One region of the Enterococcus gallinarum genome, then DNA from elsewhere that is predicted to be linked to it. Evidence: predicted binding sites of a transcription regulator. Region 1 holds the regulator's gene; the other holds the start of a gene.

The links. The regulator CtsR, encoded in region 1, represses protease genes until heat stress. The targets are predictions, from matches to a motif close to TTGGTCAAAAAAGGTCAAANA.
Region 2: a site for CtsR is predicted at 1,391-1,411, ahead of HED61_RS12105 (ATP-dependent Clp protease ATP-binding subunit). Genes of this name have one in related genera too.

Annotation. Positions count from the first base shown of each region.
Region 1 is NZ_CP050816.1:644,360-647,908, forward strand. It holds gene pknB (Stk1 family PASTA domain-containing Ser/Thr kinase) at 1-1,157, shown strand, start outside; gene HED61_RS03125 (CtsR family transcriptional regulator) at 1,397-1,864, shown strand; gene HED61_RS03130 (ATP-dependent Clp protease ATP-binding subunit) at 1,870-3,549, shown strand, end outside.
Region 2 is NZ_CP050816.1:2,443,959-2,447,507, forward strand. It holds gene ptsP (phosphoenolpyruvate--protein phosphotransferase) at 1-655, opposite strand, end outside; gene HED61_RS12095 (phosphocarrier protein HPr) at 655-921, opposite strand; gene HED61_RS12100 (hypothetical protein) at 1,093-1,275, opposite strand; gene HED61_RS12105 (ATP-dependent Clp protease ATP-binding subunit) at 1,526-3,549, shown strand, end outside.

The sequences.
Region 1 (3,549 bases):
AACCAAGGTGGGAGCCACATGCGCTAAACGATGAAACTCGAGCGCTGACCCCTATTACCGATGAAATGATAGCTGAACAGCCTGCAGAACCGGCAGTGACGGAGCCAGAAGTAGAAGAGACCGCAGACCAGAAACAAGAAAAACCAAAGAAGAAGCGGAAGAAATGGTGGCTGATCCTGCCAATACTAGTTATTGCAGCGCTGCTGGTCATTGGCGGCTATTTTGTTTTTGGCGGAGGGCGCGGCGATGTTGAGATCCCTAAAGTCAGCGGAGACACAGAGACCGTTGCTCGAGAAAAGCTGGAAGCAGCAGGATTAAAAGTTGCTGATGAAACCGAAGAAATTGCTGACGATGAGATTGAAGAAGGCAATGTCGTTAAAACGGATCCACAAGAAGGAACCGAAGTCAAAAAAAATAGCGAGATCACTTTGTATATCAGCTCAGGGACTGAAAAAATCACCTTAAAAAACTATGAAGAGAAAAATTTTGAAGATGTAAAAGCCGAGTTGATCAAGTTAGGTTTTTCAGAAGACCAAATCAAAGAAGAGACCAAATCCAGTGATGCTATCGGAGAAGGTCTGATCATTAGCCAATCACCAGATGTCGGCGAGAAAGTTTCTCCGAAAGAGGATGACATTACTTTTGTAGTCAGCACGGGACCTGAATCGTTTGCAATGGAAGACTATTATGGTCAAAGAATCGAAGATGTACGGGCGGCATTGACCTCAAAAGGAGTTCCAACCGAAAATATTTATGAACAATCAGCGCCAAGCGATGAACCGGTGGGGACTGTCATTAATCAAGCGCCAGGAGCAGGAGAATCAGTCATTACCTCTCAAACTGTTATCACGCTGACAGTCAGCAGCGGTCAAGAGATGGTTAATGTGCCACGAATCATTGGACAGAGTCGAAATGATGCTGTAGCAGCACTAAATGAGGCTGGGTTAAAATATTCGATCAAAGAAGAATCGGGCTACAATGATTCTGTTCCGGCTGGAGAAGTCACAGATGTTTCGCCAGGTGAAGGGACTTCGGTGGCTGTTGGTTCTTCAGTAAATGTTACTATTTCTAAAGGACCAAAACCAGAGTCCTCTACGAGTGAATCCTCCGCTAGCAGTGAATCAACAAGTACGAGTTCAACGAGCTCTGAAGATTAATCAATAGCTGAAAAAACTATCCGAATGATTTTTAAGTTTACTCTATAGGTCGCAGTGAGATGGCAACCAAAGACTGTAGAAGTAACCACTTGAAGATGCGGATAGTTTTTTTGTGATGCGAAAAAAGAGCTAGCTGTTTAAGTTTCTTTTAGTAATTCCGCATCTCTAGGCGTACATCTTTTCAAGTTTTCAAAAATTGGGTATAATGAAGGTCAGAATTAGTCAAGGGAGGGAATGAATTGAATCATCATAACACTTCCGATTTGATTGAGGCATATTTGAAGAAAATTCTTGAAGACAGCGAAACAATCGAGATTCGCCGAGCTGAAATGGCGAATTTATTCAATTGTGTGCCTTCACAAATAAATTATGTGATCAATACCCGTTTCACTATTCAAAGAGGGTATACTGTTGAAAGCAAACGTGGAGGCGGAGGATATATCCGTATCGAAAAAGTAAAGATCACGGATAACCACCACTACCTTGAAGAAATGAATCAATTATTTGATGAAACCATCTCGGAAAAAGATGCTTATGCAATAATCCAAAAACTTTATGAGGAAGGAATCCTGTCGAAGCGTGAGGGCAATTTATTGTTGACCGTCATTGCGAAGTCAGTATTAGGACGTTCTCCTTATGAAAATCGAACACGAGCAGACTTGCTCCATGCAATTTTAGAACGTTTAAGTTATGAAGACAGGAAGTGAATGAGATGGATGAACTATTTACACAACGAGCGAAAGCTGTGCTGACGATCGCACAGGAAGAAGCAAAGTACTTTAAACATCAGTCCGTAGGTTCAGAACACATCTTGCTTGCCTTAGTCATTGAACAAAATGGCATTGCCGGCAAAACGTTACGGGAAATGAATATCACTGAAAATGATATTCGCGAAGAAATCGAGCATTTAACAGGTTACGGAACTGTTCGCCAATATCCAGAGAATGCCTATCTAGCCTATTCCCCACGAGCGAAGCAAACATTTGTTTACGCTGGAGATGAAGCTAAGCGTTTAGGCGCTCTTCAAATCGGCACAGAGCATCTTTTGTTAGGATTGCTTCGGGATGAAGATATTTTAGCCTCAAGAATCATGTTGAACTTAGGTTTGAGTTTGGCTAAAATGCGGCAGTTATTAAAGAAAAAAATGGGTATCAATGACACAAAAAATGCCGGTGGTGCGGGTCGTCGTCGTCCTCAAGGAAAAGCACAAGGAACGCCGACGCTGGACTCACTAGCTCGAGATTTAACAAAATTGGCAAGAGATAAACGCTTAGATCCAGTAGTGGGTCGAGCAAAAGAAGTGAAACGATTGATTCAAATCCTAAGCCGCCGGACCAAAAACAACCCTGTTTTAGTAGGGGAACCGGGGGTTGGTAAAACAGCTATTGCTGAAGGATTGGCACAAAAAATCATTCACGGTGAAGTACCAGAAGATATGCAGAACAAACGCTTAATGATGTTAGATATGGGTGCTTTAGTAGCTGGCACGAAATATCGCGGTGAGTTTGAAGATCGAATGAAGAAAATCATCGACGAAATTTACCAAGATGGACAGATCATTTTATTTATTGATGAGCTGCATACACTGATTGGTGCTGGTGGTGCGGAAGGTGCTATCGATGCATCGAATATATTAAAACCTGCATTAGCCCGCGGAGAATTACAAACAATTGGTGCTACGACCTTAGATGAATATCAAAAGTATATCGAAAAAGATTCTGCATTGGAAAGACGGTTTGCCCGTGTTCAAGTGGATGAGCCAACGCCAGAAGAAGCAGAAGAAATTTTACGAGGATTACGTCCCCGTTATGAAGAGCATCACGGCGTAGAGATTTCAGATGATGCCCTGCATGCCGCTGTCCAATTGTCGGTACGCTATATCAATTCACGGCAGTTGCCGGACAAAGCCATTGACTTGATGGACGAATCGGCAGCAAAAGTGCGCTTGGATAAAACAGACGAAAGTTCTGAGTTGGCCGATTTGCAAAATGAAATCGCCAATCTGATTGAAGAAAAAGAAGCAGCGATTCGCCAACAAGATTTTGAAGCCGCAGCTCGTTTGCGCATCAAAGAGAAGAAATTGACCCAGCAGTTGACTGAAGTTGCGTTCATGGAAGTGAAAGAAGCTTCTGGCTACGCAGACAGTGTCACAGGCGAAGATGTTGCGGCAGTCGTGTCGCAATGGACGGGCGTTCCTTTACAGCAAATGGAGAAAAAAGAAAGTGAACGGCTTCTCGATCTAGAAAAAATCCTGCATCAGCGAGTTGTTGGTCAAGAAGAAGCTGTGAAAGCAGTCGCACGTTCGATTCGTCGAGCACGTAGTGGTCTAAAAGATCCGAATCGTCCAATTGGTTCATTCATGTTCCTAGGTCCTACGGGTGTCGGAAAAACA
Region 2 (3,549 bases), 1.6 Mb from region 1:
TATCACCAGCATTCACCTTAGCTGTGATTTCTTTTGATCCTACGATTGCAGGAATTTCAAGAGATCGAGCCATGATTGCTGAGTGAGAGGTACGTCCCCCGATATCAGTTACAAAAGCTTTAACGAAGTTGCGGTCTAATTGCGCAGTATCACTTGGTGTCAAATCGTGAGCAACGATAACAACTTCTTCGTTGATCATTGAAGGATTTGGCAACGTCACATTTAGCAAATGTGCCAAGATACGTTTCGCAACGTCTTTGATGTCCGCTGCACGTTCTTGCATGTATGCATTGTCATCCATTGCTTCAAACATGCCGATATACATGTCAGTGACTTCTTTCAATGCAGCTTCTGCATTGACTTTGTTATCTGCCATGTTTTGTTTGATTTGTCCGATCATTTCAGGATCTGACAGAACCATTAAATGAGCATCAAATACTTGTGCTTCTGCCTCGCCTAAAGATTGCGCTGCTTTGTCACGGATTTGTTGCAATTCCGCTGTTGACTTTGCTAGTGCTTCATCTAAACGAGCTTCTTCTGCTGCCGTATCTTCAACATTTACTTTTGAAAAAGATAAATCAGGTTGTACTAACAGGTAGGCTTTGGCAACGGCTACACCATCACTAGCAGCAATTCCTTTTAGCATCTCAACCATTATTCAGACAAACCTTCTTTTTTCATTGTTTCAACGATTGCAGCGATTGCATCTGCTTCGTCAGCACCTTCAGCAGTGATTGTAACGTCAGAACCTTGACCAACACCTAGAGACATAACGCCCATGATTGATTTAAGGTTTACTGATTTACCTTTGTACTCCAAGTTGATATCAGAGTTGAATTTGCTTGCTGTTTGTACTAATAAAGTAGCTGGACGTGCGTGAATCCCTGTCTCAGCAACTACGTGAAAATCTTTCTTTTCCATATTGATCAATCTCCTTTATGATACGGTTTTTTTGTGGTGAAGGCTTTTTTTGACTCAGTCAATTGTCAGACTCAAAAAAACGCCCTTTCAACTGTTAAGATTACCATTTTTTTCTCTGATAGACAACCGTTTTCTCTTAAGAAAACGACTGAAATGAACCTATATTTGTTTTTATGGTTGGTACCGATAGATGATCTTGCCATTCAAGCCAGCCTCGCCGACAAATTTCATGCGGTCTTCCAATTTTAACCATGCTTCTCGAAATAGCAGAAATTCGGATTGTTCTACCAGCAATTCGTCGATTTCTCCAGAGCGCAACTGTTCAATTTGTTCAGCAAATCGATTTTCATTCATCTCTATCACCTCTTCATCTTCTCCATTATAAACGATTCTTTTTTCAGGGAAAAGTTGTTTCCGTCATCAAAGCTGAAATCCTTGCAGTCTGAAAAAAAAATTGTATAATAAAGTTATGGTCAGTAAAGGTCAATGAAATTTTTGACGCTGCTGACAATTATTCACCGAATCTGCAAGTGTATCTTTTTACCATGAGTAAAAATCGCGGTAGAATGATAGATGAGCAAATGATAAGAAAGGTCGTGAACATATGCTTTGTCAAAACTGCGGTAAAAATGAAGCTTCTATTCATCTTTATGCCAATGTCAATGGTCAAAGAAAACAACTCGATTATTGTCAAAGTTGTTACCAAAAATTAAAAGCACAATCTGGAAATCCAACAAATATGATGGCTCAGGATCCCTTCGGCTTCGGAAATCTTGATGACCTTTTTCGACAAATGTCTCGCCAAATGCAACAAGGAAATTCACCTTATGAACAAACGCCTCCAACTCAAACTGGAGGAAACGGCATAATCGGCGGACAACCTCCGCGCAATGGCCAAGCACCTTCTGGTCTTTTAGGCGAATACGGCATCAATATCACACAACAAGCTCGAGACGGCGGGATCGATCCAGTCGTAGGACGTGACGATGAAATTCGTCGGGTGATCGAGATCTTGAATCGCCGAACGAAAAACAATCCTGTATTGATTGGTGAGCCTGGTGTAGGTAAAACCGCTGTCGTGGAAGGTCTGGCACAAAAAATTGTCGACGGTGACGTTCCTCAAAAACTAATGGATAAAGAAGTGATTCGCTTAGATGTTGCGTCACTGGTTCAAGGAACGGGTATTCGCGGACAATTTGAAGAGCGGATCCAAAAATTGATTGAAGAAATCAAACAAGCCGAAAATGTCATCTTATTCATTGATGAAGTCCATGAGATCGTGGGCGCAGGGGCTGCTGGTGATGGCAACATGGACGCTGGAAACATTCTGAAACCAGCATTGGCTCGCGGCGAATTACAAATGGTCGGCGCAACGACATTGAACGAATATCGCATCATTGAAAAAGATGCAGCATTAGAACGTCGTTTGCAACCTGTCCGAGTCGATGAACCTTCTGTAGAAGAAACCATCAGTATTTTGAAAGGATTACAGCCTCGATATGAAGATTACCATCATGTAAGATATACGGATGAGGCAATCAAAGCTGCTGCTACCCTTTCCAATCGCTACATCCAAGACCGTTTCTTGCCTGATAAAGCAATCGATCTTCTGGATGAGACCGGCTCGAAAAAAAATCTGACTATTCAAATTGTTGATCCGAAAACAATCGACAAGAAATTGCAAGAAGCAGAAGAACAAAAACAAGCTGCTTCTAGAGAAGAAGACTTTGAAAAAGCTGCTTACTACCGAGATCAAATCAATAAGCTGCAAAAAATGAAAGAACGTCAAATCAGTGAAGAAGAAACACCCGTGATCACCGAAAAGGATATGGAGCAAATCGTTGAAGAACGGACGGGCATTCCGGTTGGCGAACTCAAAGAAAAAGAACAAACTCAGTTGAAAAACTTAGCTCAAGATCTGAAATCGCATGTAATCGGACAAGATGAAGCAATCGATAAAGTTGCTAAAGCGATCCGTCGTAATCGTGTGGGATTAGGAAAACAAAGCCGTCCGATCGGTTCGTTCCTTTTTGTCGGACCAACTGGTGTTGGTAAAACAGAACTTGCTAAACAGCTTGCCTATGAAATGTTTGGCTCTGAAGAATCAATGATTCGTTTTGACATGTCAGAATACATGGAAAAACACAGTGTCTCCAAACTGATTGGTTCTCCTCCTGGTTATGTTGGTTATGAAGAAGCTGGACAGTTAACGGAAAAAGTCCGTTGTAACCCTTATAGCTTAATTCTTTTAGATGAAATCGAAAAAGCTCATCCTGATGTTCTGCATATGTTTTTGCAAATCTTGGATGACGGTCGTTTAACTGATGCTCAAGGACGCACGGTCAGCTTCAAAGACACATTGATCATCATGACAAGTAATGCCGGCACTGGAAAAGTAGAAGCCAATGTTGGTTTTGGAGCAGCCCGGGAAGGTGTCACACGATCTGTCTTGAATCAGTTAAATAACTACTTCACACCAGAATTTCTGAATCGCTTTGATGGCATCATTGAATTCAAAGCATTAAGCAAAGAAAATCTGTTATCCATCGTTTCTTTGATGCTCGCAGATGTCAATCAAACCTTAGCCAATCAAAAATTGCATATTGAAGTTCCAGAAAATGTCCAAGA